DNA from 3 places in the Methylocystis sp. H4A genome. Region 1 is predicted to be linked to each of the others. Evidence: riboswitches for the same ligand, from Rfam matches in the RefSeq annotation. Region 1 holds a riboswitch; each other region holds the start of a gene.
The links. Region 1 has a riboswitch for cobalamin ahead of IYW40_RS08405 (TonB-dependent receptor). Riboswitches for the same ligand answer to the same signal wherever they lie in the genome.
Positions count from the first base shown of each region.

Region 2: linked by a shared signal. The riboswitch ahead of IYW40_RS11025 (TonB-dependent receptor) and the one ahead of IYW40_RS08405 (TonB-dependent receptor) in region 1 are both predicted to bind cobalamin.
Region 3: linked by a shared signal. The riboswitch ahead of IYW40_RS18025 (CbtB domain-containing protein) and the one ahead of IYW40_RS08405 (TonB-dependent receptor) in region 1 are both predicted to bind cobalamin.

Region 1 is NZ_JADNQY010000022.1:92,630-102,539, forward strand. Features, by position in the region: gene IYW40_RS21755 (NepR family anti-sigma factor) at 1-211, shown strand, start outside; gene IYW40_RS08390 (sigma-70 family RNA polymerase sigma factor) at 208-777, shown strand; gene fumC (class II fumarate hydratase) at 841-2,238, shown strand; gene IYW40_RS08400 (M20/M25/M40 family metallo-hydrolase) at 2,442-3,830, shown strand; cobalamin riboswitch at 3,889-4,093, shown strand; gene IYW40_RS08405 (TonB-dependent receptor) at 4,204-6,282, shown strand; gene IYW40_RS08410 (hypothetical protein) at 6,307-6,906, shown strand; gene IYW40_RS08415 (hypothetical protein) at 6,960-7,511, shown strand; gene IYW40_RS08420 (sensor histidine kinase) at 7,838-8,494, shown strand; gene IYW40_RS08425 (LysR family transcriptional regulator) at 8,631-9,581, opposite strand; gene IYW40_RS08430 (DUF938 domain-containing protein) at 9,826-9,910, shown strand, end outside.
Region 2 is NZ_JADNQY010000024.1:138,120-148,029, forward strand. Features, by position in the region: gene IYW40_RS11010 (sensor histidine kinase) at 1-3, opposite strand, end outside; gene IYW40_RS11015 (hypothetical protein) at 330-881, opposite strand; gene IYW40_RS11020 (hypothetical protein) at 935-1,534, opposite strand; gene IYW40_RS11025 (TonB-dependent receptor) at 1,559-3,637, opposite strand; cobalamin riboswitch at 3,748-3,952, opposite strand; gene IYW40_RS11030 (M20/M25/M40 family metallo-hydrolase) at 4,011-5,399, opposite strand; gene fumC (class II fumarate hydratase) at 5,603-7,000, opposite strand; gene IYW40_RS11040 (sigma-70 family RNA polymerase sigma factor) at 7,064-7,633, opposite strand; gene IYW40_RS22255 (NepR family anti-sigma factor) at 7,630-8,022, opposite strand; gene IYW40_RS11050 (response regulator) at 8,196-9,011, shown strand; gene IYW40_RS11055 (general stress protein) at 9,168-9,446, shown strand; gene IYW40_RS11060 (PTS sugar transporter subunit IIA) at 9,460-9,910, opposite strand, start outside.
Region 3 is NZ_JADNQY010000028.1:280,866-290,775, reverse strand. Features, by position in the region: gene IYW40_RS18045 (hypothetical protein) at 1-176, shown strand, start outside; gene IYW40_RS18040 (DMT family transporter) at 436-1,365, opposite strand; gene IYW40_RS18035 (sterol desaturase family protein) at 1,362-2,405, opposite strand; gene cobO (cob(I)yrinic acid a,c-diamide adenosyltransferase) at 2,589-3,221, opposite strand; cobalamin riboswitch at 3,270-3,466, shown strand; gene IYW40_RS18025 (CbtB domain-containing protein) at 3,518-3,700, shown strand; gene IYW40_RS18020 (CbtA family protein) at 3,713-4,375, shown strand; gene cobW (cobalamin biosynthesis protein CobW) at 4,372-5,406, shown strand; gene cobN (cobaltochelatase subunit CobN) at 5,413-8,841, shown strand; gene cobG (precorrin-3B synthase) at 8,825-9,910, shown strand, end outside.

The DNA of each region.
Region 1 (9,910 bases):
AGGAGTAGGGGAGGCGCACTGCGGCGCACAGCCGGCCCCGCGACCGCGGCCGGTGGAATTCCAGGACTCGATCGGAAAGGAGCTCCGCAATCTCTACGACGATGTCGTGGCTCAACCGGTTCCCGATCGGTTTCTGAAACTTTTGAACCAACTCGAAACGAATGTGCTATCCTCCGCGGCGACATCAAGCGCGCCGAGGAAGAGTGAGTGAAGGCAAGCGAAGAAGCGCATTCGGCAGGACAGGGATTAAAGGCTGATCTGATCTCAGCCATCCCGAGCTTGCGCGCCTTCGCAGTGTCGATTTGCGGAAACTCCGATCGCGCCGACGACCTCGTTCAGGAAACGCTGGTCAAGGCCTGGGGCAGTCTCGCGACCTTTTCGGAAGGCACCAATCTCACCGCCTGGCTGTTCACCATTCTGCGCAACATCTACTACAGCGAATTTCGCAAGCGCCGACGCGAGGCTCCCGATCCCGACGGTCTGATCGCCGGACGATTGGTCGCGCCGGAATCGCAGCACGCGCATATGGATTTTCTCGACTTCCGCGACGCGATGCAAAAATTGCCGCTCGACCAGCGCGAAGCCCTGATCCTCGTTGGCGCCTCCGGCATGTCATATGAGGAAGCGGCTCAAATCTGCGGCTGCGCGCCGGGCACGATGAAGAGCCGGGTGAATCGCGCCCGCAATCGGCTCTCAGACCTGATGTCGGCGCCGCCAAGCGCCGAGCCGCGCGAATGGTCCTCGGCCGAGCAGCTCTCCGCAGCCACGCGCGATTGAACGCTGCTCGGAAATGCCGCATAGGGAGGCGCGCCAAACGCCCCTTTCCATGCGAGCGAGCCGATGACCGACGATCACAGAATTGAACGCGACTCCTTTGGCGACATCGCCGTGCCGTCCTGGGCCTATTGGGGCGCCCAGACCGAACGGTCGCGCGAGAATTTTCCGATCGGCGGCGATCTCATGCCGATCGAGATCGTGCATGCGCTGGCGCGCATCAAGCTCGCGGCCGCCAAGGTCAACGCCAGGAAGGGCCTGCTCGAGCCTAAAATCGCCGACGCGATCGTCGCCGCCGCCCGCGAAGTGATCGCCGGCAAGCTCGACGAGCATTTTCCGCTCGTCGTCTGGCAGACCGGCTCCGGCACCCAGACCAACATGAACGTTAACGAGGTCATCGCCAATCGCGCCAATGAAACGCTCGGCGCGCCGCGCGGCTCGAAATCGCCCGTTCATCCCAACGACCACGTCAATCTCGGGCAGTCGTCGAACGACAGTTTCCCCACCGCCATTCACATCGCCGGCGCCACGACGATCTCCGGTCGACTGATTCCCGCCGTCGAGCGGCTGCATATTTCGCTCAACGCCAAGGCGGTGAAATTCGCCGACATCATCAAGATCGGCCGCACCCATCTGCAGGATGCGACGCCGGTGACGCTCGGCCAGGAGTTTTCCGGCTATGCGGCGCAGGCCGAATACGCGGAAAGGCGCATCAGGACGACGCTCGCCGACCTTCTGGAGCTCGCTCAGGGCGGCACGGCGGTCGGCACCGGCGTCAACACCTTCAAAGGCTTTGGCGAAGAGGTCGCCGCCGATATCGCGGAGCAGACAGGACTGCCTTTCGTCTCGGCGCCCAACAAATTCGAGGCGCTCGCCACGCATGATGCGATCGTCTTCGCCCATGGCGCGCTCAACGCGCTGGCGTCGGGTCTTTACAAGATCGCGAGCGACATTCGCCTGCTCGGCTCGGGGCCGCGCGCCGGCCTCGGGGAACTGAGGCTTCCCGAGAACGAGCCGGGTTCGTCGATCATGCCGGGCAAGGTCAATCCGACCCAGGTTGAGTCGCTGACCATGGTGTGCACGCGGGTTTTCGGCAACAACGCGACGATCACCTTCGCCGCCTCGCAGGGCCATCTCGAACTCAATGTGCTGAAGCCGGTCGTCGGCTTCGCGCTGCTCGAATCGACCATTCTGCTCGCCGACGGCATCAACAGTTTCGTCGCGCGTTGCGTCGACGGCATTGAAGCGGACGAGGCCAACATCAAGCGCTTCCTCGACCGCTCGCTGATGCTCGTCACCGCGCTCGCGCCAAAGATCGGCTATGACGCGGCCTCGAAAATCGCGCGCGCCGCGCACAAAAACGGCACGAGCCTGAAGGAAGAGGCGCTGGCTTCCGGCAAGGTGACGGAAGTCGAGTTCGACGCGATCGTGCGGCCGGAGAATATGCTCGCGCCGAGCGCGTGAGCAACCTCCTTTTGACCTCGTCCTTCGATACGCCGCCTAAAGGCGGCTCCTCAGGATGAGGTCAAGAGAAGCAACAGGGCTTCCTCATCCTGAGGAGACCGCGAAGCGGTCGTCTCGAAGGACGAGGCAGCCCTGTGCCATCGCGCGTCTTCCCCTCGCCATGCATAGGCACTAGTTTCGGCTCCTCACCGAGGAGCTGATTCATGGCCGCGATCGAAGCCGTCCTCAATACGATAGACGCCAATCTCGACGCTTCGAGAGAACGCCTGTTCGATCTCTTGCGCATTCCCTCCGTTTCGACCGATCCGGCCTATAATGCGCAATGCCTGCGGGCGGCGAACTGGCTCAAGGATCAGCTCAACGGCCTTGGTTACGAAGCGCAAGTGCGCGAGACGCCCGGCCATCCGATCGTCGTCGGCCACGCCAAGGCGAAGCGCAAGGATGCGCCGCATGTGCTGTTCTACGGCCATTATGACGTGCAGCCGCCAGACCCGCTGGAGCTGTGGGAAACCGAGCCCTTCGCGCCGCGGCTGACCGAGGGCAAGGACGGCAAGGACATCGTCGCCCGCGGCGCCTCGGACGACAAAGGCCAGCTGATGACTTTCGTCGAAGCGTGCCGCGCCTTCGAGGCGAATGGCGGCCTGCCGTGCAACGTTACTTTTCTGTTCGAGGGCGAAGAGGAGACCGGGTCGCCCTCGCTTCCGGGATTTCTCGCCGCGCATAAGGACGAACTCTCGGCGCCAGATCTCGCGCTTGTCTGCGACACCAGCATGTGGAACGCGTCGACGCCGGCGATCACGGTGATGTTGCGCGGGCTCGCGCTCGAAGAGGTGATCATCAAAGGGCCGAGCCATGATCTGCATTCCGGTATGTTCGGCGGGCCGGTGCTGAATCCGATTCATGTGCTGGCGAAAATCATCGCCGATCTGCATGACATCGAGGGCAAGGTGACGCTGCCCGGCTTCTACGCCAGCGTGCCGGAGATTCCCGAAGACATCGCCGAGCAATGGCGCGCGATCGACTTCGATGAGGCCAAATGGCTTTCGGAAATCGGCCTCACGCGCGTTGGCGGCGAAACGGGCCGCGGAATTATCGAGCAGATCTGGGCGCGCCCGACCTGCGACGTGAATGGAATCATCGGCGGCTACACCGGCGCAGGATCGAAGACGGTGCTGCCCGCGCAGGCGTCGGCGAAATTCTCATTCCGCCTCGTCGGCAAGCAGGACGCCAAAACGATCCTGGAAAGCTTCCGCAGTTTCGTGCGCGAGCGTCTGCCGACGGACGCCAAGGCCGAATTCATTTCACATGGCGCGTCGAACGCTTTGCAACTTCCCTTCGGCTCGGAGGCGCTCAATCGCGCGCGCCGCGCGCTTGCCGAAGAATGGGAGAAGGAAGCGGTGCTCGCGGGTTGCGGCGGCTCGATCCCGATCGTCGGCGCCTTCAAGCGCGACCTCAATATGGATTCGCTGATGATCGGCTTCGCGCATGACGACGACCGCATCCATTCGCCCAACGAGAAATATTCCTACACATCGTTTCACAAGGGAACGCGCTCCTGGGCGCGTGTGCTTGCGGCGCTGGCGGCGGCGTGATCGCAGTGAGAGGAGCAATCTTCTACGGCCACGCTCTTGACTCGTGATGCGATCGGCATTCTATTTTGCAGCAGACGGTTCCTAACGGGATCAAAATGGGAATGCGGTGAGCGCGCTGCTTCGTGCGCAATTCCGCGGCTGCCCCCGCAACTGTAAGCGGCGAGCCGACGACCACTAAGCCACTGGAGCCATAAGGCTCTGGGAAGGCGGTCCGAGGCGACAACCCGCGAGCCAGGAGACCTGCCGTCGCTTCGTGGTCACGCGCGAAAGCGTCGGGCGGGGTGCACCGATGCGGCCGATGCCTCTCGCCTTGTCGGCGTGTGGGCAAAGACCTTCGCAGTGACGGCCCACGTCTCGCTGCGAGTCTACGCGCATGCATATCCACATTCAGAGCCCCGCCTTGCGCGGCGCATTTCTGCTGTCCTTATCGCTCTCCACTTCCGTCGCTTTCGCCCAGCACTCCTTGCCGGTCATCGAGGTCGGCCCTTTAAGCCCGGCGCAGCCGGGTTCACCCGGCGCCGACGTCGAAGACCAAACCGTCGTCACGCCGACGCGCGTTGAGCAGCCGGCATCGAGCACTGGCGCTTCGGTCAGCGTCATTCATGCGCGTGACATTCAAAAGCGCGGATCGCTCGGCTTCAACGACGTTCTGCGGGGCGTTCCGGGACTTGACGTCTATTCGAATGGCGGGCCCGGCGCGCAGACCTCCGTCGCTTTGCGGGGCTCGACGCCAGGTCAGACGTTGGTGCTGATCGACGGCATCCGCATTGGCGATCCGACGAGCACGGACGGTTCGGTCGACTTCGGTCGGCTGCTTCCGACCGACATCGAGCGGATCGAAGTGCTGCGCGGTCCGCAATCGGCGCTTTACGGCTCGGACGCGATGGGCGGCGTGATCAATATCATCACGCGTCGCGGAAAGGGCGCGCCGCAAGGCTGGCTCATGTCGGAAGGCGGCGCCTATGGGACGTCGTCCTCGCGCGCGTCGATCTCCGGCGCCGACGGGCAGGGCTCCTACGCGCTGTCGATCTCCGGCCTGCATGCCGATGGCTTTCCGCGCTACGGCTATCGTCAGCAGCGCCCCATCGTGATCGGCGATCAGACGACGCCGCTGCCGCCGCTGCCCGCCAATGATCCGACGAACAATGTCGGCGTCACCGGGCGCATCGGCTATGAATTCACCGAAGATGCGCGGATCGAGGCGGGCCTTGCCGGCTACGACAGCGCCATTCGCTACGACAATCCCTACGCCTTCAGTCCTTTTAGCGTTTTCGATTCTTTCAATCATCAGCATGCGACATTCATGCAGGGCTATGTGCGGCTCGGCGCCGATATGTTCGACAAGAGTCTACGCAACCGGCTGACGCTCTACGCCAACCGCGGCAATCGCGACGCCTGGATGACGGAAGCCTGTTTCGACATGCAGAGCTTCCTGTCGCAAAACTGCCGCTTTGGCTATCTCGGCGGGCGCAGGGGCGTCGAATATCAAAGCGATATCGCGCTTGGCGCCTTTGGTCTCGCGACGCTTGGCTCGCGCGTCGAAACCGAGACGGCGCAGAATTCGCGCGAAGCCTGGATCGTCGATGATTACGCGCCGACGCACGCCGTCCAGACGACATGGTCGGGCTATGCGCAGCATCAATTCACGCTCTTCGACCGCCTCGATATTTCCTACGGGGGCCGCGCCGATGCGGTGAGCAAGAACCAAACGTTTCTCACCTGGCGGACGATGGCGAATTTCCGCATCGATGAGATCGGCATGCGGCTGCGCGGCTCCGCCGCCACCGGCGCCAAGACCGCTTCGCTCTTTCAGAGGTTTTCCGAATATGGCGATCCGGCGCTCGCGCCCGAACGCGTGCTCGGCTTCGACGCCGGCATAGATCAGAGCTTTTTTGGCGGGCGCGCCACGGCCTCCGTCTCCGTCTTTGCCAATCGCTATGCGAATCTCGTGCAGTTCGGCAAGGCTGAGAGTTGCGCGTCGACGCAAATCTTCGGCTGCTATTTCAACGTCGGACGAGCGGATACGCGCGGCGTCGAATTTTCGGGTGAAGCCAGTCTCGTGCCCGGCGCTCTGCTGTTGCGCGGAAGCTACACGTTTCTCGCCGCGCGAAATCTCGATGACGACGAGAACAGCATCTACGCTGGACGCACGCTGCTGCGCCGTCCGCGTCACAAGGGCATGTGGTCGGTCATTTATACGGGCGCGCCGGGTCTCGAACTCGAGGCGCGCGCCAATATCGTCGGCTCCGCGCATGACGTGGATTTCATCTTCAACAAACGCGTGATGCTCGCGCCCTATGTGCGGCTCGATCTCTTCGCGAATTACAGGCTGACCGACCAGCTGACGCTGCATGGGCGCATCGAGAATGTCGGCAATGCGCTCTACGAGGAGGTCTACAACTATTCCACGACGGCGCGCGCCTTTTATGGCGGCGTGAAATACGCCTGGTGACGAATGAATGGCAGGGAGATCGATATGGAAACCAACGCGGACGTGACGCCAAGTATAACGCCAAGACGCATCGTCGAGCCTGATGGCGCGGCGCTCGATGTCTTCTCGCTGCCGACAGATCCGGCGAGTCTCGAAGAGCTCATTCGTGACCTTTTCGAACATCACTGGCGCGAGATCGTCTTCGGGCCGATCATTCAAGGCGCGGCGTGGGAGATCCACGCCGACCGCGCGCCGACGCGCATCAGGCTGCTCGACGGCTATCTCACGGTCGCCTTCGGCGTCACGCATTTTCACGTCTGCATCGGCGAGAACAAGGGATCGCGCGCGCGGCCGACGTCGCCCGAACTTGCAAAACTCAGGCGCACGTCGCGCGCCGAACTCTATCGCCGGCGAAACATGAGCTGCGTGCCGATGTCGTGGGGACTGCAGCTGTTCAACGGCGCCGGCGAACAGCAGATCACCGTGCTGCTGCCCAATCCCTTCCTCGACGCGGAGACGGACAAAGTCCTGAAGGAACCGGATTGGTCGCGCCTCGCGCTGTGGGACAAATTGCGTGCGCGCTGGTTTGGCCTGCACGAACCCGATCCCATCGATCGTTCAGCAGGGCGGTTGCGCGGCGGCTGACGCGCCGCGCTTATGAATTCACTTCCCCAATGTTCACTTGAAAGGAGAACCTCATGTCGCTGACGCTTTCCACTCTTCCGACGACAAACCGCCGCGCTTTTTGGTTCGCGACCTTCATCGCCGCGAGCATTATTCTGAGCTTCGGTTGGGCTTGCGCCTTGCCGCTCGCGGGTTTCGCCGCCGTCGCCGCGCTTACAACGGCGCGTCGCGAGGCCCTGCTGCTGACGGGCGCAGTCTGGTTCGCCAATCAGGCGGTCGGCTTTCTGTTCCTGCATTATTCGACGGACGCCATTACGCTATTCTGGGGCGGCGCGCTCGGCGTCATCGCTCTGCTCTCCTGTGAAAGCGCCGGACTGATCGCGCGCCGCTTTCATGGGTTTGCTGGAGGACTCGCCGCTTTCCTTGCGGCCTTCGTCGTCTATGAGAGCCTGATTCTGGCGGTCACGGCGGCGACAGGACCCGGCGTCGATCATTTCACCGCGCCGGTCGTGACGCGGATCTTTCTCATCAATCTCGGCGCCTTTGCGGCGCTGTTGATGTTGAAGGCGGCCGCCGCAGTTGCGTATCGCGATGCCGCGAAGACGTTCGCTTCGCGCCCGATCTAGGCGCGAAGGAGCCATGGACGAAGGTGCTCGCGACCCTCAGCGGATGTTTAATGCGGCTTTGGTTGAGTCGCTGACCGGTGAGATCCGGGAAGAAGGAAAGAACAAGGACTAACTCGCGATGGCCTTGTTCTTTTCGCCGAACAGGGAATCGTCGCCAGCGCGTGCGCGTCGCTTCTGACCCTCTCCACAACGCGACCCACACGTCTGAGTTTGCTTCGAAAAATATCTGAACATAAAACAGCCAAGATAAATATGCTTGATACTAGAACAACTTACAGGATTGAGGCATAATCGTTTTGAATGTAGCATCAGACGGATCGCCGGAATTGAGGCGGGAAATAGCCTCGCTGAGAGCGCAGCTGGCCGCGTCGCAGCAGCGCTACGAAGAGATTTGCCATCGGATCAGAAACGAATTGCAGGTCTTATCGGCTCTCTTTGCCGCGCAGCGGAGACAGTGTGGCCATCCGGTACAATGCGACATCTGCGTTTCGCGCATCTGCGCGACCGCGGCGCTCCACGGCGCGCTCGATACGAATGAGCACGAGATTTGCAGCCTCGGCTCTTTCGTTAGGCTTCTCGCCGAAACTCTGCATTCGGCCTTTGACAGTCGTTATGAGAGCATCGTGACCATAGACGGGGATTTCGAAATTGACTGCGCGCGCGCAAAAAGCGTCGGGCTTGTGGTCGTCGAAGCGACGGTAAATGCTCTCAAATACGCCCTCGTCGGTCTCGAGAAGGGCAGGATCGAAACGCGCGTCCGGTGTTTTCGGGGCGAGGTCGAGCTTGTCGTTGAAAACAACGGAGCGCCCTTTCCTTTAAAAACATTGTCCCAGTCGACCAAAATTTCAGGAAAGGGCCTTACGCTCATGCATGATATTGCGGCGCACCTCGACGGAGCCTTGGAGATCACGCCGAGTCCCATGGGAACTGCCCTGCGGCTCACTTTTCGGGTCGCTCCCGCAGCGATGCTAGGGGTTCGATAAGCCACGGCGATTTGCTCAAGCGCGCACTGCGGTCGAACGCGCCAGCGCGAACAAGAGATTCTCAGTCGATTGACAGGCCCGCGGCCCGACGCGGATCTTTGTCGGGCCGTGTTCCTGCGGCGTGTCGATCCTGCGCCTAGGCGCCAGCGCCGACGTTCGCATCGTTGCCGCTGTCGCGGCGGCAGGCCATCCGCACGCGTTCCCGCAGCCACATATGCGCGTGATCTTTTTCGTGGCGCGGATGCCAAAGCATCATCAACGCGTAGCGCGGCAGGTCGATCGGGATCTGCAGGATTTTGAGTGGAGCCAGCTGTACGAACTGCTCGGCCATCCTTTGTGGCAGACAGAGCATGAGGTCGGTCTTCTCGAGAATCCAGGGCGTCGTCAAGAAGTTCGGCAGAACAAGAAAGACGTTTCTACGTAGCCCCAGCTTTGCGAGACTGTCGTCGATCAGGCCCGTCCCTGCTTCCCGCCAGCTGATCAGCACATGCTTGCATTCCAGAAATTGCGCCAGACTGATGTGATCGCCCGGGACTTGCGCGTTCGATTTTCTTGTGAGGCAAACGATGCTCTCGCCCATCAACATCTGCGAACAGACATGCGGCGCGCCGCCGAAGATTGCGTCGAAGCCGATCGCCAGATCGATATTGTCTTTCTCGAGCACGATGTGGGGCGGCCCGGTTATCGGCTGCCGAATATGCACCTCAACATGTGGGGCGATGCGGATCATCGACTCGGCAAGCGTCGGCAACAGGGCGAACCCGACATAGTCGCTTGTGGAGATCACGAAACGCCGGCGACTGGTCGCGGGATCAAATTCTGGCGGGGGTTCGACAATCCTTTCGATCTCCCGAAGCACGGCCGCCGTTGGCTCCAGCAACGCAAGCGCGCGCGCCGTAGGGACCAAACCCGATGCGGACTTCACCAGTATCGGATCGTCGAGCTGGTCGCGCAGCCTGCGCAAAATATGGCTCATGGCGGGCTGGCTCAGGCATAACTTTTCTGCGGCGCGCGACACGTTCTTCTCTTCGAGAAGCGCCTTCAACGCCAGCAACAGATTGAGGTCGAAAGACTTGAGGTTGACCATCCTGTCGCTGCCTCCTGCGAATTGAGACTGCTGTTCCGAACTCGTCGACGGCAGCTCGTCTAGGGGTTTAGTTCCCCGAATGAGTTCATAAGATTTTCGAATTTTACCGCGTCGGCGACAATCGATAAAGCTTCCGACGGCTTGGGCCGGAACAAGATCCAAAAATGAAGGCCGCGAAGCGTTCGACGCTTCCGCGCCGTTGGGCGAGCGGCGCAAGCGTCGAGGAAAGCCGAGGAGGACCGCCATGTCCATCAATGTGCCTGCGGACCGTCCGCCGATCGATCCGCATCCGCTCAGCCCCTATGTTGCGTGGGCCGGGAATCGAAACC
Region 2 (9,910 bases), on a different contig from region 1:
CAATTCCGGCGATCCGTCTGATGCTACATTCAAAACGATTATGCCTCAATCCTGTAAGTTGTTCTAGTATCAAGCATATTTATCTTGGCTGTTTTATGTTCAGATATTTTTCGAAGCAAACTCAGACGTGTGGGTCGCGTTGTGGAGAGGGTCAGAAGCGACGCGCACGCGCTGGCGACGATTCCCTGTTCGGCGAAAAGAACAAGGCCATCGCGAGTTAGTCCTTGTTCTTTCCTTCTTCCCGGATCTCACCGGTCAGCGACTCAACCAAAGCCGCATTAAACATCCGCTGAGGGTCGCGAGCACCTTCGTCCATGGCTCCTTCGCGCCTAGATCGGGCGCGAAGCGAACGTCTTCGCGGCATCGCGATACGCAACTGCGGCGGCCGCCTTCAACATCAACAGCGCCGCAAAGGCGCCGAGATTGATGAGAAAGATCCGCGTCACGACCGGCGCGGTGAAATGATCGACGCCGGGTCCTGTCGCCGCCGTGACCGCCAGAATCAGGCTCTCATAGACGACGAAGGCCGCAAGGAAAGCGGCGAGTCCTCCAGCAAACCCATGAAAGCGGCGCGCGATCAGTCCGGCGCTTTCACAGGAGAGCAGAGCGATGACGCCGAGCGCGCCGCCCCAGAATAGCGTAATGGCGTCCGTCGAATAATGCAGGAACAGAAAGCCGACCGCCTGATTGGCGAACCAGACTGCGCCCGTCAGCAGCAGGGCCTCGCGACGCGCCGTTGTAAGCGCGGCGACGGCGGCGAAACCCGCGAGCGGCAAGGCGCAAGCCCAACCGAAGCTCAGAATAATGCTCGCGGCGATGAAGGTCGCGAACCAAAAAGCGCGGCGGTTTGTCGTCGGAAGAGTGGAAAGCGTCAGCGACATGAGGTTCTCCTTTCAAGTGAACATTGGGGAAGTGAATTCATAAGCGCGGCGCGTCAGCCGCCGCGCAACCGCCCTGCTGAACGATCGATGGGATCGGGTTCGTGCAGGCCAAACCAGCGCGCACGCAATTTGTCCCACAGCGCGAGGCGCGACCAATCCGGTTCCTTCAGGACTTTGTCCGTCTCCGCGTCGAGGAAGGGATTGGGCAGCAGCACGGTGATCTGCTGTTCGCCGGCGCCGTTGAACAGCTGCAGTCCCCACGACATCGGCACGCAGCTCATGTTTCGCCGGCGATAGAGTTCGGCGCGCGACGTGCGCCTGAGTTTTGCAAGTTCGGGCGACGTCGGCCGCGCGCGCGATCCCTTGTTCTCGCCGATGCAGACGTGAAAATGCGTGACGCCGAAGGCGACCGTGAGATAGCCGTCGAGCAGCCTGATGCGCGTCGGCGCGCGGTCGGCGTGGATCTCCCACGCCGCGCCTTGAATGATCGGCCCGAAGACGATCTCGCGCCAGTGATGTTCGAAAAGGTCACGAATGAGCTCTTCGAGACTCGCCGGATCTGTCGGCAGCGAGAAGACATCGAGCGCCGCGCCATCAGGCTCGACGATGCGTCTTGGCGTTATACTTGGCGTCACGTCCGCGTTGGTTTCCATATCGATCTCCCTGCCATTCATTCGTCACCAGGCGTATTTCACGCCGCCATAAAAGGCGCGCGCCGTCGTGGAATAGTTGTAGACCTCCTCGTAGAGCGCATTGCCGACATTCTCGATGCGCCCATGCAGCGTCAGCTGGTCGGTCAGCCTGTAATTCGCGAAGAGATCGAGCCGCACATAGGGCGCGAGCATCACGCGTTTGTTGAAGATGAAATCCACGTCATGCGCGGAGCCGACGATATTGGCGCGCGCCTCGAGTTCGAGACCCGGCGCGCCCGTATAAATGACCGACCACATGCCCTTGTGACGCGGACGGCGCAGCAGCGTGCGTCCAGCGTAGATGCTGTTCTCGTCGTCATCGAGATTTCGCGCGGCGAGAAACGTGTAGCTTCCGCGCAACAGCAGAGCGCCGGGCACGAGACTGGCTTCACCCGAAAATTCGACGCCGCGCGTATCCGCTCGTCCGACGTTGAAATAGCAGCCGAAGATTTGCGTCGACGCGCAACTCTCAGCCTTGCCGAACTGCACGAGATTCGCATAGCGATTGGCAAAGACGGAGACGGAGGCCGTGGCGCGCCCGCCAAAAAAGCTCTGATCTATGCCGGCGTCGAAGCCGAGCACGCGTTCGGGCGCGAGCGCCGGATCGCCATATTCGGAAAACCTCTGAAAGAGCGAAGCGGTCTTGGCGCCGGTGGCGGCGGAGCCGCGCAGCCGCATGCCGATCTCATCGATGCGGAAATTCGCCATCGTCCGCCAGGTGAGAAACGTTTGGTTCTTGCTCACCGCATCGGCGCGGCCCCCGTAGGAAATATCGAGGCGGTCGAAGAGCGTGAATTGATGCTGCGCATAGCCCGACCATGTCGTCTGGACGGCGTGCGTCGGCGCGTAATCATCGACGATCCAGGCTTCGCGCGAATTCTGCGCCGTCTCGGTTTCGACGCGCGAGCCAAGCGTCGCGAGACCAAAGGCGCCAAGCGCGATATCGCTTTGATATTCGACGCCCCTGCGCCCGCCGAGATAGCCAAAGCGGCAGTTTTGCGACAGGAAGCTCTGCATGTCGAAACAGGCTTCCGTCATCCAGGCGTCGCGATTGCCGCGGTTGGCGTAGAGCGTCAGCCGGTTGCGTAGACTCTTGTCGAACATATCGGCGCCGAGCCGCACATAGCCCTGCATGAATGTCGCATGCTGATGATTGAAAGAATCGAAAACGCTAAAAGGACTGAAGGCGTAGGGATTGTCGTAGCGAATGGCGCTGTCGTAGCCGGCAAGGCCCGCCTCGATCCGCGCATCTTCGGTGAATTCATAGCCGATGCGCCCGGTGACGCCGACATTGTTCGTCGGATCATTGGCGGGCAGCGGCGGCAGCGGCGTCGTCTGATCGCCGATCACGATGGGGCGCTGCTGACGATAGCCGTAGCGCGGAAAGCCATCGGCATGCAGGCCGGAGATCGACAGCGCGTAGGAGCCCTGCCCGTCGGCGCCGGAGATCGACGCGCGCGAGGACGACGTCCCATAGGCGCCGCCTTCCGACATGAGCCAGCCTTGCGGCGCGCCCTTTCCGCGACGCGTGATGATATTGATCACGCCGCCCATCGCGTCCGAGCCGTAAAGCGCCGATTGCGGACCGCGCAGCACTTCGATCCGCTCGATGTCGGTCGGAAGCAGCCGACCGAAGTCGACCGAACCGTCCGTGCTCGTCGGATCGCCAATGCGGATGCCGTCGATCAGCACCAACGTCTGACCTGGCGTCGAGCCCCGCAAAGCGACGGAGGTCTGCGCGCCGGGCCCGCCATTCGAATAGACGTCAAGTCCCGGAACGCCCCGCAGAACGTCGTTGAAGCCGAGCGATCCGCGCTTTTGAATGTCACGCGCATGAATGACGCTGACCGAAGCGCCAGTGCTCGATGCCGGCTGCTCAACGCGCGTCGGCGTGACGACGGTTTGGTCTTCGACGTCGGCGCCGGGTGAACCCGGCTGCGCCGGGCTTAAAGGGCCGACCTCGATGACCGGCAAGGAGTGCTGGGCGAAAGCGACGGAAGTGGAGAGCGATAAGGACAGCAGAAATGCGCCGCGCAAGGCGGGGCTCTGAATGTGGATATGCATGCGCGTAGACTCGCAGCGAGACGTGGGCCGTCACTGCGAAGGTCTTTGCCCACACGCCGACAAGGCGAGAGGCATCGGCCGCATCGGTGCACCCCGCCCGACGCTTTCGCGCGTGACCACGAAGCGACGGCAGGTCTCCTGGCTCGCGGGTTGTCGCCTCGGACCGCCTTCCCAGAGCCTTATGGCTCCAGTGGCTTAGTGGTCGTCGGCTCGCCGCTTACAGTTGCGGGGGCAGCCGCGGAATTGCGCACGAAGCAGCGCGCTCACCGCATTCCCATTTTGATCCCGTTAGGAACCGTCTGCTGCAAAATAGAATGCCGATCGCATCACGAGTCAAGAGCGTGGCCGTAGAAGATTGCTCCTCTCACTGCGATCACGCCGCCGCCAGCGCCGCAAGCACACGCGCCCAGGAGCGCGTTCCCTTGTGAAACGATGTGTAGGAATATTTCTCGTTGGGCGAATGGATGCGGTCGTCGTCATGCGCGAAGCCGATCATCAGCGAATCCATATTGAGGTCGCGCTTGAAGGCGCCGACGATCGGGATCGAGCCGCCGCAACCCGCGAGCACCGCTTCCTTCTCCCATTCTTCGGCAAGCGCGCGGCGCGCGCGATTGAGCGCCTCCGAGCCGAAGGGAAGTTGCAAAGCGTTCGACGCGCCATGTGAAATGAATTCGGCCTTGGCGTCCGTCGGCAGACGCTCGCGCACGAAACTGCGGAAGCTTTCCAGGATCGTTTTGGCGTCCTGCTTGCCGACGAGGCGGAATGAGAATTTCGCCGACGCCTGCGCGGGCAGCACCGTCTTCGATCCTGCGCCGGTGTAGCCGCCGATGATTCCATTCACGTCGCAGGTCGGGCGCGCCCAGATCTGCTCGATAATTCCGCGGCCCGTTTCGCCGCCAACGCGCGTGAGGCCGATTTCCGAAAGCCATTTGGCCTCATCGAAGTCGATCGCGCGCCATTGCTCGGCGATGTCTTCGGGAATCTCCGGCACGCTGGCGTAGAAGCCGGGCAGCGTCACCTTGCCCTCGATGTCATGCAGATCGGCGATGATTTTCGCCAGCACATGAATCGGATTCAGCACCGGCCCGCCGAACATACCGGAATGCAGATCATGGCTCGGCCCTTTGATGATCACCTCTTCGAGCGCGAGCCCGCGCAACATCACCGTGATCGCCGGCGTCGACGCGTTCCACATGCTGGTGTCGCAGACAAGCGCGAGATCTGGCGCCGAGAGTTCGTCCTTATGCGCGGCGAGAAATCCCGGAAGCGAGGGCGACCCGGTCTCCTCTTCGCCCTCGAACAGAAAAGTAACGTTGCACGGCAGGCCGCCATTCGCCTCGAAGGCGCGGCACGCTTCGACGAAAGTCATCAGCTGGCCTTTGTCGTCCGAGGCGCCGCGGGCGACGATGTCCTTGCCGTCCTTGCCCTCGGTCAGCCGCGGCGCGAAGGGCTCGGTTTCCCACAGCTCCAGCGGGTCTGGCGGCTGCACGTCATAATGGCCGTAGAACAGCACATGCGGCGCATCCTTGCGCTTCGCCTTGGCGTGGCCGACGACGATCGGATGGCCGGGCGTCTCGCGCACTTGCGCTTCGTAACCAAGGCCGTTGAGCTGATCCTTGAGCCAGTTCGCCGCCCGCAGGCATTGCGCATTATAGGCCGGATCGGTCGAAACGGAGGGAATGCGCAAGAGATCGAACAGGCGTTCTCTCGAAGCGTCGAGATTGGCGTCTATCGTATTGAGGACGGCTTCGATCGCGGCCATGAATCAGCTCCTCGGTGAGGAGCCGAAACTAGTGCCTATGCATGGCGAGGGGAAGACGCGCGATGGCACAGGGCTGCCTCGTCCTTCGAGACGACCGCTTCGCGGTCTCCTCAGGATGAGGAAGCCCTGTTGCTTCTCTTGACCTCATCCTGAGGAGCCGCCTTTAGGCGGCGTATCGAAGGACGAGGTCAAAAGGAGGTTGCTCACGCGCTCGGCGCGAGCATATTCTCCGGCCGCACGATCGCGTCGAACTCGACTTCCGTCACCTTGCCGGAAGCCAGCGCCTCTTCCTTCAGGCTCGTGCCGTTTTTGTGCGCGGCGCGCGCGATTTTCGAGGCCGCGTCATAGCCGATCTTTGGCGCGAGCGCGGTGACGAGCATCAGCGAGCGGTCGAGGAAGCGCTTGATGTTGGCCTCGTCCGCTTCAATGCCGTCGACGCAACGCGCGACGAAACTGTTGATGCCGTCGGCGAGCAGAATGGTCGATTCGAGCAGCGCGAAGCCGACGACCGGCTTCAGCACATTGAGTTCGAGATGGCCCTGCGAGGCGGCGAAGGTGATCGTCGCGTTGTTGCCGAAAACCCGCGTGCACACCATGGTCAGCGACTCAACCTGGGTCGGATTGACCTTGCCCGGCATGATCGACGAACCCGGCTCGTTCTCGGGAAGCCTCAGTTCCCCGAGGCCGGCGCGCGGCCCCGAGCCGAGCAGGCGAATGTCGCTCGCGATCTTGTAAAGACCCGACGCCAGCGCGTTGAGCGCGCCATGGGCGAAGACGATCGCATCATGCGTGGCGAGCGCCTCGAATTTGTTGGGCGCCGAGACGAAAGGCAGTCCTGTCTGCTCCGCGATATCGGCGGCGACCTCTTCGCCAAAGCCTTTGAAGGTGTTGACGCCGGTGCCGACCGCCGTGCCGCCCTGAGCGAGCTCCAGAAGGTCGGCGAGCGTCGTCCTGATGCGCCTTTCCGCGTATTCGGCCTGCGCCGCATAGCCGGAAAACTCCTGGCCGAGCGTCACCGGCGTCGCATCCTGCAGATGGGTGCGGCCGATCTTGATGATGTCGGCGAATTTCACCGCCTTGGCGTTGAGCGAAATATGCAGCCGCTCGACGGCGGGAATCAGTCGACCGGAGATCGTCGTGGCGCCGGCGATGTGAATGGCGGTGGGGAAACTGTCGTTCGACGACTGCCCGAGATTGACGTGGTCGTTGGGATGAACGGGCGATTTCGAGCCGCGCGGCGCGCCGAGCGTTTCATTGGCGCGATTGGCGATGACCTCGTTAACGTTCATGTTGGTCTGGGTGCCGGAGCCGGTCTGCCAGACGACGAGCGGAAAATGCTCGTCGAGCTTGCCGGCGATCACTTCGCGGGCGGCGGCGACGATCGCGTCGGCGATTTTAGGCTCGAGCAGGCCCTTCCTGGCGTTGACCTTGGCGGCCGCGAGCTTGATGCGCGCCAGCGCATGCACGATCTCGATCGGCATGAGATCGCCGCCGATCGGAAAATTCTCGCGCGACCGTTCGGTCTGGGCGCCCCAATAGGCCCAGGACGGCACGGCGATGTCGCCAAAGGAGTCGCGTTCAATTCTGTGATCGTCGGTCATCGGCTCGCTCGCATGGAAAGGGGCGTTTGGCGCGCCTCCCTATGCGGCATTTCCGAGCAGCGTTCAATCGCGCGTGGCTGCGGAGAGCTGCTCGGCCGAGGACCATTCGCGCGGCTCGGCGCTTGGCGGCGCCGACATCAGGTCTGAGAGCCGATTGCGGGCGCGATTCACCCGGCTCTTCATCGTGCCCGGCGCGCAGCCGCAGATTTGAGCCGCTTCCTCATATGACATGCCGGAGGCGCCAACGAGGATCAGGGCTTCGCGCTGGTCGAGCGGCAATTTTTGCATCGCGTCGCGGAAGTCGAGAAAATCCATATGCGCGTGCTGCGATTCCGGCGCGACCAATCGTCCGGCGATCAGACCGTCGGGATCGGGAGCCTCGCGTCGGCGCTTGCGAAATTCGCTGTAGTAGATGTTGCGCAGAATGGTGAACAGCCAGGCGGTGAGATTGGTGCCTTCCGAAAAGGTCGCGAGACTGCCCCAGGCCTTGACCAGCGTTTCCTGAACGAGGTCGTCGGCGCGATCGGAGTTTCCGCAAATCGACACTGCGAAGGCGCGCAAGCTCGGGATGGCTGAGATCAGATCAGCCTTTAATCCCTGTCCTGCCGAATGCGCTTCTTCGCTTGCCTTCACTCACTCTTCCTCGGCGCGCTTGATGTCGCCGCGGAGGATAGCACATTCGTTTCGAGTTGGTTCAAAAGTTTCAGAAACCGATCGGGAACCGGTTGAGCCACGACATCGTCGTAGAGATTGCGGAGCTCCTTTCCGATCGAGTCCTGGAATTCCACCGGCCGCGGTCGCGGGGCCGGCTGTGCGCCGCAGTGCGCCTCCCCTACTCCTCGGCGACGATCGCCGAATTCGTCACGTGTCATCACCCACCCTGCAAACGTCCCCACCCTGCGAGGGCCCGGTCTCGAAGAATACCGCCCGTCGCCTGCGAAAGCGTCGTCGTCTGCTTTCGCCCGCGCAACTATATTCTCCGGATTCTTATTCCCCATGGAGCCCTCTATTTTAATATGCATGATTTCTGGAGCCGCCGCGTTATACTGCGCCGCAAGGACGGTAGGCAAAACGCACCGCTGAAGGATTGGTTCCCTAAAATGCCGAGCAGTTTTGACGTATTGTCCAAGTTTTGAATCTGCTTAGCCCGCACTCCTCTCCTTTGCGAGGCTCCATGCTGCTGGAGTTGTAAGACATGTCGGCGTCAAAGGAAATTTCAGCGCATATTCCCTATTTGAGACGTTTCGCGCGCGCATTGGTCGGCGATCGGGAGGGCGGCGACGCCTATGTGCTGGCCACTCTCGAAACCGTTGTCGCGGACCCGAGCCGCATCACAGATTCCGATGACCTGCGCATCGCTGTATACCGTCTGTTCCTGGATGTCTGGGCGGCGTCGCCGATCAACGCCCACACCGATCGCTCCGGCGCGCTGGCGGAAAACGGCCGACGCAATCTCGACGCTATTTCGCTGAAGCCGCGAATAGCCTTTTTGCTGCAGGCGCTCGAAGGCTTCGATCTCGACCAGATTGGTCAGACTCTACATGTTTCGGAGATCGAGGCTGGCGCCCTGATCGAGGCGGCGAACGGCGAGATCGCCGACCAGATCGCGACCGACGTGCTGATTATCGAGGACGAGCCCCTGATCGCCCATGATCTGAGGAGCATCGTCGAGGAGCTGGGACATCGGGTGGTCGGCATGCCGCGCACTCACGCCGAGGCGCTGGCGGCCATACAGCAAGGCAACCCGGGACTGATTCTCGCCGATATCCAGCTCGCGGACGGCAGTTCCGGGCTCGACGCCGTAAACGAGATCCTCGTCTCTCTGTCCATCCCGGTGATCTTCGTCACCGCCTACCCTGAGCGGTTTTTGACCGGCGAGCCGCCCGAACCGGCCTTTCTGATCGCCAAACCCTTCAACGTCGAAAGCCTCAAGGCCGTCATCAGCCAGGCGCTGTTTTTTGAACGACGCGCCGGACGCCGCGAACAAAGCGCGCCGCGGGTCGGCATGTGAATCTCTGATCTTATTGCAAACATTAAATTTTTCGCCCTCGCCGTCCCGGCGGGGGGATCCTTCGGGACTGCGAAGATAAATCGCCACCGCCCAGAAACATTGGCCGACCCCGCGAGTTATAGCCCAAGGCGCTGGGGGAACTTTGTGAGGCGGCCCATGGACGAGAATAGAAAATCCAGCCGCGGTTTTGCGTCAATGGATCCCGAAAAGCAGCGGGCCATCGCACGCAAGGGCGGCCAGAGCGTTCCTGACGAGAAACGAAGTTTCTCGCAGAACCCCGATCTTGCGGCCCGGGCAGGACGCAAGGGCGGTCAAAGCGTGAATCCGGCCAAGCGGAGCTTCTCGCGCGATCATGCGCTCGCTTCGGAAGCCGGCCGCAAAGGCGGACACGCTTCGCATGGAGGCGGCGCCCAAAAACGCAGCGCGCCGCTCTAAGGAGCGGCGCGATTTATGCCGCAAACGGCTTCGAGCGCTGCGCGATCAGCGAATAGAGCGCATCGTCGTCGCGCGTCCCGCGTAGCGTCGCCACGAGGCCTTGCTCCCTCAGCATCCGGGCCGCGCAGGCAAGCGCCTTGAGATGATCAGCGCCCGAACTCTCGGGCGTGAGGATCATGAACACGAGATCGACCGGCGCGCCGTCAAGAGACCCGAAGTCGACAGGCCGGTCAAGACGGCCGAACACGCCGTAAATCCCCTTCAATTTCGCGAGCTTGCCATGTGGAATGGCGATGCCTTCGCCAATTCCCGTCGAGCCCAGCCGCTCGCGGTGAAGAAGCGCATCGAAGATCTCGCGCGCGGGAAGCCCGCAAATCTTCGCGGCCTTCTCGCTGAGTTCCTGGAGAAGATGCTTCTTCGTCGTCGCCTTCAGTGAGGCGCAAACCGAATCCGGCGAAACCAAG
Region 3 (9,910 bases), on a different contig from region 1:
ACAATACCGGCGATATCGGCAAGATGCTGCTTTGGATCGCCGCCTTCGTCGCGTTCGTCGTCGTCGCTCTGACCTGGGTTCCGGACTGGATTTCTCCTGAAGGAACCAACGGCACGGGCAACCGCGGCGGCATCCAGGGCGATGGCGTTGGCTCTACCGCCCGCATGATCCAGTAAAACATACCCCTGCCGAAAAGACTCGCCGGGCGCGCAAGCTCCCGGCCCTTGTCTTTCTGGCGGGCGATCGGCCGGTTACCGCGCAGATCATTTTGGAGCCGACGTTCTCGACGTGATCGAGCGTCGGCTTCCACTTTTTCGGACGCTTAGAGCGCTTCCTGATCACAGGGAATCATGTGATCGATAAGGAATCGCTCAAAATCAAAATGCTGGAGCAGGTTCTCCTCGAAAAAGTCTGTCAACTTTTTCGGAACCTGCTCTAACGCGCCCGACTCCACACTTGCGACAGCCGACTCCAATATTGCGACGCCCAAATATTTTGCGCGGCCGGTCCAGCTTCGACGAAGACGGCGCTGAGCAGGATCAGCAACCCGCCCAGCATCGCCGGCCCGGTGAGGCGCTCGGACAGCAGGATGGCGCCCGACAAGGCTGCGAAAACGCTCTCCAGCGACATGATGAGCGCGGCTTCGGCCGCTGGCGTATAGTTGAGCGCCACGATTTGAAGCGTGAAGGCGATCCCCCCGGAGCAAAGCCCCGCATAGAGAATCGACGGCAGGGCGGCGATCAGGCCATCGAGCGAAAAAGGCTCGGCGCCAAGGCCCACGACGGTTCCAAGAACGCCGATGACGCCAAACTGCGCGAAAGCCAAAAAATACGGCCGATCGGTACGAGCGAGAAAGGTCGGGACGAGACTGATCCCGGCCGCCCACGCAATATCCGCAATCAGAACCAAGGCGTCGCCCGACGTCCAACTCTGGAGCTGCGCGTTGTCCGTGAGAAGCCAGGCGCCCGCGATAGACCCGAGGCCCGCGACGAGAACGACCTGCCGGGGTCTAACGCCGGTCTGCGCAAAGACGAACACTGGAACGAGCACGACATATAGCGCCGTGAGAAATCCGCCGTTTGTCGCCGTTGTCGTGGCAAGGCCGACTTGCTGCAAAGCGGCGGCGGCGAAGACGCAAAAGCCGATAAGGCCGGCGAGAGGCAAATCGCCCTTTTTCAGCGGAGAGCCGCTGTGACGGCGCTCGTAGAGCGCCAGCGGCGCGAGCGCGGCGCACGACAGGAGAAAACGGACGCCGACGAAGGTGACGGGGCCCATAAGCTCGCCGGCGTTTTTTTGGGCGATAAAGGCCGTCCCCCAGATGAACGCCGCCAGCACAAGCAGCAAATCGGCGCGAATGCGGCTCATAATATGCCTGTGCTCTTTAGCCTTTGACGTCGCTGCTCCAGTCGCTCACTCCCTGCATTCCACGCATCGGCGAGCGCGCGCCAGAACGCGAGGGCGGCTCTATAAATTGGCGTCGCCAATAGTCCGAGCGACGAATGCGGGTCCGCGGCGTCTTCCTCGACCCCGTATTTAAGGCGCGGGTTCTTGGTCGATGGCATCTCGAGCGATCCGAACATCCAGTCCCAAATGGCGAGAACGCTGCCAAAGTTGCGATTGAAGTGCTGCGGATCTGTCGAATGATGGATCTGGTGATGCGCGGGGCTTAGGACGACGTGTCCCCAAATCCCGCGAAAGGGAATCCAGAACTGCGAATGTTGAAGATGCCCGATCGTCCAAAGGAAGAAGATGAAAAGGATGTTCTTCCCGTCGACCGTGAAGGATTCTGTGGTTCGCCCAAAGACCCAAGCCAATATGCCTGACGCGGCACCAATGAACGTCGCGAGCATGTAGCCGAAAATGATGTTGTCGATCGGATGATTGCGAAAGTTCGTCACCGGGGTAAGCACCTCGGCGGTGTGATGAACCTTGTGGAACTCCCACAAAAACGGAATTCGATGCTTGAGGTAGTGATCGACCCAATAGCCGATCTCATAGGCCAAAAAGAGCGCAGCGGTAGAGAAGAGCTTTATCGAAAGGTCACAGCAAGAGACCGGCGCAAAAGCGCCAAACGAACCGCGCAGCGCGGCGCTCACGAGCGTCGCGACGGCATTCGACGATAGAACGAGCGCGCCCACCACGACCGGCATGAGAACGACGCTCAGGATGAAGAGCTTGACGTCCGCGGCAAACGATTTGGATAGCAGAAGTCGCTTGTCGAAGATCGCCCGCGCCATGGCCCGCGGGTTGACGCGCCCCCGGCGCATCTTGCGCTGATAGGCCAGCGCGACAACGGCGATGAGAAACGTCGTCGCCAGGGAATAGACCGAAAAAATCGATCCCGCCGAAAACAGTTCGTTGGAGATCCTCGCAGCGGAAAAGCGGAGCGCGCCGTAAACGTCCATCGAGCTTTCGGGTCCAGATGATGTTGAGAGTTCAGCCTAGGACTGACGCGCCTCGGGATGCCTGCTCGCGTCGCTGGCGCGCGTCCCTGTCCGTCACGGAACTGCCTGCCCGCAAAGCGTATTCTCTACGCGAGCCGCTGCCAAGAGCGATATGCCGGCGGCCTTCAGAGCATAGGCTCCAGATTAGAATTCGATTCCCTCCTGCGCTTTGACGCCGGCGCCGAAATGGTGCTTGACGAGAGTCATCTCGGTCACGAGATCGGCTGCGGCGATGAGCTCCGGCTTGGCGTTGCGTCCGGTCACGACGACGTTGAGATCGTCGCGACGCGCGGCGAGCGCGCCCAGCACCTCCTCCAGCGGCAAATGCTCATAGCGCAGCGAAATGTTCAATTCGTCGAGCACCAGTAGGCGAATGTGAGGGTCGTCCATCAGTTCGCGCGCCTTCTCCCAGGCGCGCCGCGCCGCCGCCGCGTCGCGCGCGCGGTCCTGGGTCTCCCAGGTGAAGCCCTCGCCGAGCGTATGCCAGGCGACTTGACCGAATTCTTGACCGAACTCTTGGCCAAGCTTTTCGAGCATATTGCGCTCGCCGGTGCGCCACTGGCCCTTGCCGAACTGAACGACGCCAATCTTCCAGCCATGGCCGAGCGCGCGAAGCGCCAGCCCGAAGGCCGCCGTCGACTTACCCTTGCCGGCGCCGGTGTGGACCATCAGCAAGCCTTTGCGGGCGACCGTCTTGCCGGCGACCTCGGCGTCCTGGACGGCCTTGCGCTTCTCCATCTTGAGACGATGGCGGCGCGCCTCGTCGTCTACATTCATCTCGGTCACAAGCGCTCCTCTGCCCGTTTGACGGAAGCCTAAGCCGCGCATATGACTAGTCGAGACGGTCCTTCGCAAGAAGTGAAAAGGGAACGCGGCGCGGGCATTACGCCTTTTTCCGCGGCTGCCCCCGCAACTGTAGCCGGCAAGGTCCGCGCCATCTGCCACTGAGCGTGATGCTTGGGAAGGCGGCGCGGTCCGACGACCCGGGAGCCAGGAGACCTGCCGTCAGGGCGATCGTTTTCGGATCGCCGCGCGCATCGCATCGCCGCCGGTGGGGCGGCAGGGAGACCGATATGAACGTCAAATCCGTTAATTCCACCGCCTTCGCCGCTTCGAGACTCGACGCGCTGAAGGCCGCCGTCGTTGCGCTCACTCTCGGCTTTGGCCTTGTTTGGCTTGCGGGCTTCGCCTATCCAGAAAGCGTGCATGACGCGGCGCATGACACGCGCCACGCGCTCTCCTTCCCCTGTCACTAGGCCGCAACGCGCTTGATCGCGCGCGTTTTGACGACCGGCCTTATCGCCGGCCTTGTCGCCGGGCTTGCGGTCGCAGCCCTGCAGCACTTCACCACGACGCCGCTCATCCTCGCCGCCGAGGTCTATGAGGCGGCGCAGCATGCGCATGACGGCGGCGACGCGGGCGCAGCGCTTTCCGGCCTGAGCCGCACAGCGACGACCAGCCTCGCGACGATCGCTGTCTCGATCGGCTACGCGCTCATATTGCTCGCCGCGATGCTTCTCTCTGGCGACGCCATCGCGCCGCGCCGCGCCGCGCTGTGGGGCGCCTGCGCCTTCGCCGCGACGGGGCTCGCGACGAGTCTGGGCCTCGCGCCGCAGCTTCCCGGCATGGCGGAAACCGAACTCGCCGCGCGTCAAATCTGGTGGCTCGCGACCGCGCTGTCCACCGGCGCCGGACTGTTTGCCCTGTTGCGGCTTGACTCGACGGCGGCAAAGATCGTCGCCGTCGCGCTGATCGTCGCGCCGCATTTCTTCGCGCCGCAGCCCGCGACGCCCGAGAGCACGGCGCCGGCGGAGCTCGCCGCGCGCTTCGCGGCCGCCTCGCTCGCCGTTCAGGCGATCAGCTGGGCGCTCGCCGGCGCGCTCGCCGGTCTCGTCTGGCGACTCTTATCGCGTGAACAGGAGGCGTCATGAGCGGCACCAAAATCCCTGCAACGATCGTCACCGGCTTCCTCGGCGCGGGGAAAACGACGCTTATTCGTCATGTGCTCGAGAACGCCAAGGATCGGCACCTCGCGCTCGTCATCAATGAATTCGGCGACGTCGGCGTCGACGGCGAAATCCTGCGCGCCTGCGGCGTCGAAAACTGCCTGGAAGAAAACATCGTCGAACTCGCCAACGGCTGTCTGTGCTGCACCGTCGCCGACGATTTCATCCCGGCGATCGAAGCGCTGCTCGCGCATGAAAAGCGTCCCGACCACATCATCATCGAAACATCAGGACTGGCGCTGCCCAAACCGCTGATAAAGGCGTTCGATTGGCCGGCGATCCGCTCGAAGCTGACCGTTGACGGCGTCATCGCCGTCATCGACGGCAAGGCCGTGGCGGAGGGCCGTTTCGCCGACAATCTCAACGCGATCGCGCAAGAGCGCGAAGACACGCGGACGATCGATCACGACAATCCGCTTGAAGAGGTGTTTGACGATCAGCTTGCCTGCGCCGATCTCATCATCCTCAACAAGACCGATCTGCTGGGCGCCGACGAAGAACGCGACGTCGCGGATCGTCTGGCGCTCGGCGCTCGGAAAGCGGCGAAGATCGTGCGCGCCAGCGGCGGGCGAGTCGATCCGCTCGTGCTGCTCGGCCTGTCGGCGGCGGCGGAGGATGATCTGGCCACCCGTCCGTCGCATCATGACGCCGAGCCCGGACACGACCATGACGACTTCGACAGCTTCGTCGTCTCTCTCTCGGCCGTCGCCGATCCGGCGGCGCTGGTTGCGCGACTCGCTGAAGCGGCGCGCGCGCATGACGTGCTGCGCATCAAGGGCTTCGTTGAAGTCGTCGGCAAGCCGATGCGCCTGCTCGTGCAAGGCGTCGGCGCGCGCATCGAACATCATTTCGATCGGGCGTGGAAGCCCGATGAGCCGCGCATGAGTCGCGTCGTGATCATCGGCGAGAAAGGCCTTAATCGCGACGCGGTGATCGCGACGCTGGCGCAGCCGTGATACGCCATGCATCTTCTGCCGCGCGATCTCCATAATCTCGACGACGCCGGCGCCGCCGTCGATCTCGGACAATCTCCAGCAGAGATCGTGTTTCTGTCCTTTTCGGATTCCGAGCTGCGGCTGCTGGCGCGACTTTATGAGCAAAGCGGCGCGAGCCTCCCGAGCTTTCGCTGCGCGTCGCTGACGCAATTGAAGCACCCCTACTCCGTCGATCTCTATCTCGACGCCGTGGCGCGACATGCGCGGCTGATCGTCGTGCGGCTGCTCGGCGGCAAGGACTATTGGGCTTATGGCGTCGAACAGCTTGAGGCGCTTGCGCGCGCGAAGCGTATTGCGCTTGCGATCGTTCCCGGCGATATGCACGACGACGCGCGTCTGAAGCAAGCGTCGACGCTCGGCGCGGAGACGCTCAATCGAATCTGGCGGTTCTTTCAGGACGGCGGTCCCGACAATCTGCGTTCGTTTCTCGGTTATGCATCGACTCTCATCGGCCGTCCGGCGCAGTGGCGGGAAAGCCTTCCCGTCGCCAACGCCGGACAATTCGAATTCGCGCGCCGCGCCGGCGGCGAATTGCGCGCGACGATCGTCTTCTATCGCGCCATGTTCCTCGCCGACGATGTCGCGCCGATCATCGCGCTCGCCGACGCGCTGGCGCAGCGCGGCTTCGCGGTCGAGGCGGTTTACGTGGCGAGCCTGAAAGAGGCCGAGAGCGAAGCTTTCGTATCGCGTGCGCTCGAGACTTTCGCGCCCAACGTCATCCTCAACGCCACGGCCTTTTCGGCGCGGCGCGACAGCGGAAGCGTGCTCGATTGCGCGGACGCGCCGGTGCTGCAGGTCGCTCTTGCCACCTCTTCGCGCGATGCGTGGGCCGCTTCGATGCGCGGCGCGAATGGCGCAGATCTCGCGATGAATGTCGTCTTGCCGGAAGTTGACGGTCGCATCTTCACGCGCGCGATTTCCTTCAAGGAGGAAGCGCCGCTGCGTCTTGCGGCGGAATTCAGCGAGACGCGTCACGCGCCTGAGCAATCGCGCATCGACTTCGTCGCGGACCTCACGTTGAACTGGGCGCGGCTGCGCCGCAAACCCAACGCAGAAAAAACCCTCGCGCTCATTCTCTCGGATTATCCGGCGCGGCGCGGCCGCGGCGGCTACGCCATCGGCCTCGATGCGGAAGCAAGCGTGCATGAGATCGTCGCGGCGTTGATCGATGCGGGATATGACCTTGGCAATGACGCTGACAACGCGCTCCCCTCTCCCGCGGGCGGGAGAGGGTGGCCCTGCGCAGCAGGGTCGGGTGAGGGCCCTCATCCGTCGTCGCTCCGCGACGACACCTTCTCCCGCCAGGGGGAGAAGGTGCACGCGTTATCTTTGTTGCGATGCCTTGAAGACCAGACGTTCGTCGTCAGTTTTTCGCTCGCCGACTATCTGGCGTTGCTCTCGAACGTCTCCCCCGACTTCGTCGCAAGCGTCAACGACGCCTGGGGCGCGCCGCAGGATGATCCTGCCGTCGTCGACGGCGCCTTCCGCTTTTCCTGTCTCGAAGCCGGCAAGCTCTTCATCGCGCTGCAGCCCGATCGCGGCGCGCGCACGGAGCGTTACGAGACCTATCACGACGTGCAGCGCCCGCCGCGTCACGCCTATGTCGCCTTCTATCTTTGGCTGCGGCATATGCGAAAGATTGACGCGCTCATTCATCTTGGCGCGCATGGCACGCTGGAATGGCTTCCCGGCAAATCGGTCATGCTGTCCGAGGCGTGCGCGCCGGAAGCCGTGCTCGGGCCGACGCCGCTCATCTATCCGTTCATCGTCAATGATCCCGGCGAAGCCGCGCAGGCGAAGCGCCGCACATGCGCCGTGACCATCGGTCATCTGACCCCGCCGCTCGTCGACGCCGAACTCTTCGACGCCGCGGCGAAAGTTGAAACGCTGCTCGACGAATATGCGACGGCGAGCGCGCTCGACGCGCGCCGCGCGCGACTCGTCGCCGGCGCCATCATCGATGAAGCCGAGCGCAGCGGCCTTGCCGTGGAATGCGGCGTCTCGCGCGAGATGGACATCGCCGAGACATTGACGCGCCTCGACGCCTGGATGTGCAACCTGAAGGACATGCGCATCGGCGACGGACTCCATGTCTTCGGGCGCGCCCAAGCAAATTCAGACGCGGATACCGCGCGCGACGCCTGCGCGCGCGCCGAATGCAACGCGCTCATCGCCGCGCTTGCGGGCCGCTTCGTCGAGCCCGGCCCGGCCGGCGCGCCATCGCGCGGGCGCGCCGACGTTTTGCCGACCGGCCGCAATCTTTATTGCATCGATCCGCGCCATGCGCCCACACAAACGGCCTATGACATTGGCCGTCGCGCCGCCGCCGAGGTGATGACGCGCCACGCGCAACTGCATGGCGAATTCCCGCGCTATATCATGCTCGACCTGTGGGGCAGCGCGACGATCCGCACCGGCGGTGAGGATTTCGCGCAAGCGCTCGCGCTTCTCGGCGTCGCGCCGCGCTGGGACACGGCGAGCGCGCGCGTCATCGGCTTCGAAATTTTGCCACAGGCGCGGCTCGAGTTTCCGCGCGTCGACGTGACGCTGCAGGTCTCGGGGCTGTTTCGCGACATGTTCGGAAATCTCATCGCGCTGTTCGACGACGCCGTGCGCGCGGTCGCCGCGCGCGATGAAGACGCTGAAATCAATCCGCTGAAGGCGGCTGACGATCTGCGCCGCGTCTTCGGGGCTGCTGACGGCGCTTACGGAATTGGCGTGAGCGATCGCGTGCTGCGCGGCGAATGGTCGGACCGCGACGATCTTGCGCGCGCCTATCTTTGCGCCGCCGGTCACGCCTATGATCGCGCGGGCGAAAGCGACGAGGCTGTCGCCGCGTTCAGCGCGCGCGTCGCTGACGCCGACGCGCATATCCATGTGCAAGACATGGCGGAAGTCGACGTTCTGATCGGACCCGCCTTCGCCGATTACGAGGGCGGTTTCGCCGCCGCCAACGCCATGCTTGGCGGCGACGCCGATTTGGTGCATATCGATGCGACGCGGCCGGAACGGTTACGGCCGCGCGCTCTGAAAGACGAAATCGCGCGCGTCCTGCGCATGCGGCTCGCCAACCCCCAATGGCTTCAAGGCCAGAAGCGGCACGGCCACCGCGGCGCCGGCGAAATCGCCGAGACGATAGACAATCTCTATGCTTTCGCCGCGACAAGCGGCCTCATCAGCGATGCGCAATTCGATCTCGCTTTTGACGCGACCTTAGGCGATGATGCGACGCGAGTTTTTCTCGCCATGGAAAATCCTCGCGCGCTCACCGCAATCGCGCGCGTTTTTAGCGAAGCGCTCGCGCGCGGCTTGTGGAATACGCAACGCAACAGCGTGCGCGGCGCCTTAAGCGATATCGAACGCCAGGAGGGAGGGCGTCTTGCAGCCGAGGCCTGAGATCAAGGGCTGGTGTCCCGGAGCCTTCGCGCCGATGCCGAGCGGCGACGGTTTGCTGATCCGCGCCAAGGCGGTCGGCTCTCGCATGAGCGCGGCGCAGGCGCGCGAGATCGCGAGAATTGCGGACAACTGCGGCAATGGGCTGATTGATCTCTCGCAGCGCGCGCAACTGCAACTGCGCGGGATCAGCGAGGCGACGATCGCCGAAGCCCTGCGCGGCCTCGAGGCGATCGGCATGCTCGCGCCGAGCGCCGACGCCGAACGCGTGACGAATGTCATCGCGTCACCGCTCGCCGGCCTCGTCGCCGGCGCTTTCGACGCCAACGTCATGGCTGTGGAGCTTGCTGCGGAATTGCAGCGCGACGCGGCGCTTCGCGCGCTTCCGCCGAAATTTCTGTTTCTTCTGGATGATGGCGGCGCGCTGTCGCTTGCCGACGTCGAGGCCGACATTCGGATCGAAGCAATTGCAAACGGCGATGTCGCAATTCGCATCGCCGGCGTTCCTGATCGCGCCGTAGTCGTCGCGGCCGGTGACGCGCTCGACGTTGCGTTGCGCTTTGCGCGCGCCTTCGTGGAGCTGCGCGACCGTCATGCAAATAGCTTCAGGCGCGTCCGCACGTTGGTCGAGGCGCTCGGCGCCGACGCGCTGCCACGCGCGGCCGGGCTCGTCATGCGCGTCTCCAGGGAAGCGCCGGCGCCCGCGTCCCGCGCGCATATTTATGGGGCGCAACGCTGCGGCGCGCTCGCTTTCGCCGGCGTCGGCGCGCCCTTCGGTCGCTGGCGCGCAGATGAACTCGCCGCCGTGGCCGATCTTGCACAAAGCGAGGGAACCGGCGAACTGCGCCTCACGCCGTGGCGCGCCTTGCTGATCGTCACGCCCGATAAAGACAATGCGCGACGCGTCGTCTCGCGCGCGCAAGACCACGACCTCATCACGTCGGCCGACGACAAGCGCCTCGCCGTCATCGCCTGTCCCGGCGCGCCGGAATGTCCGCAGGCGATCGCCGAGACGCGCGCGCATGTGATGGATCTCGCGCCGCTTGCGCAGATGATCGGCGGCGCTGACGGC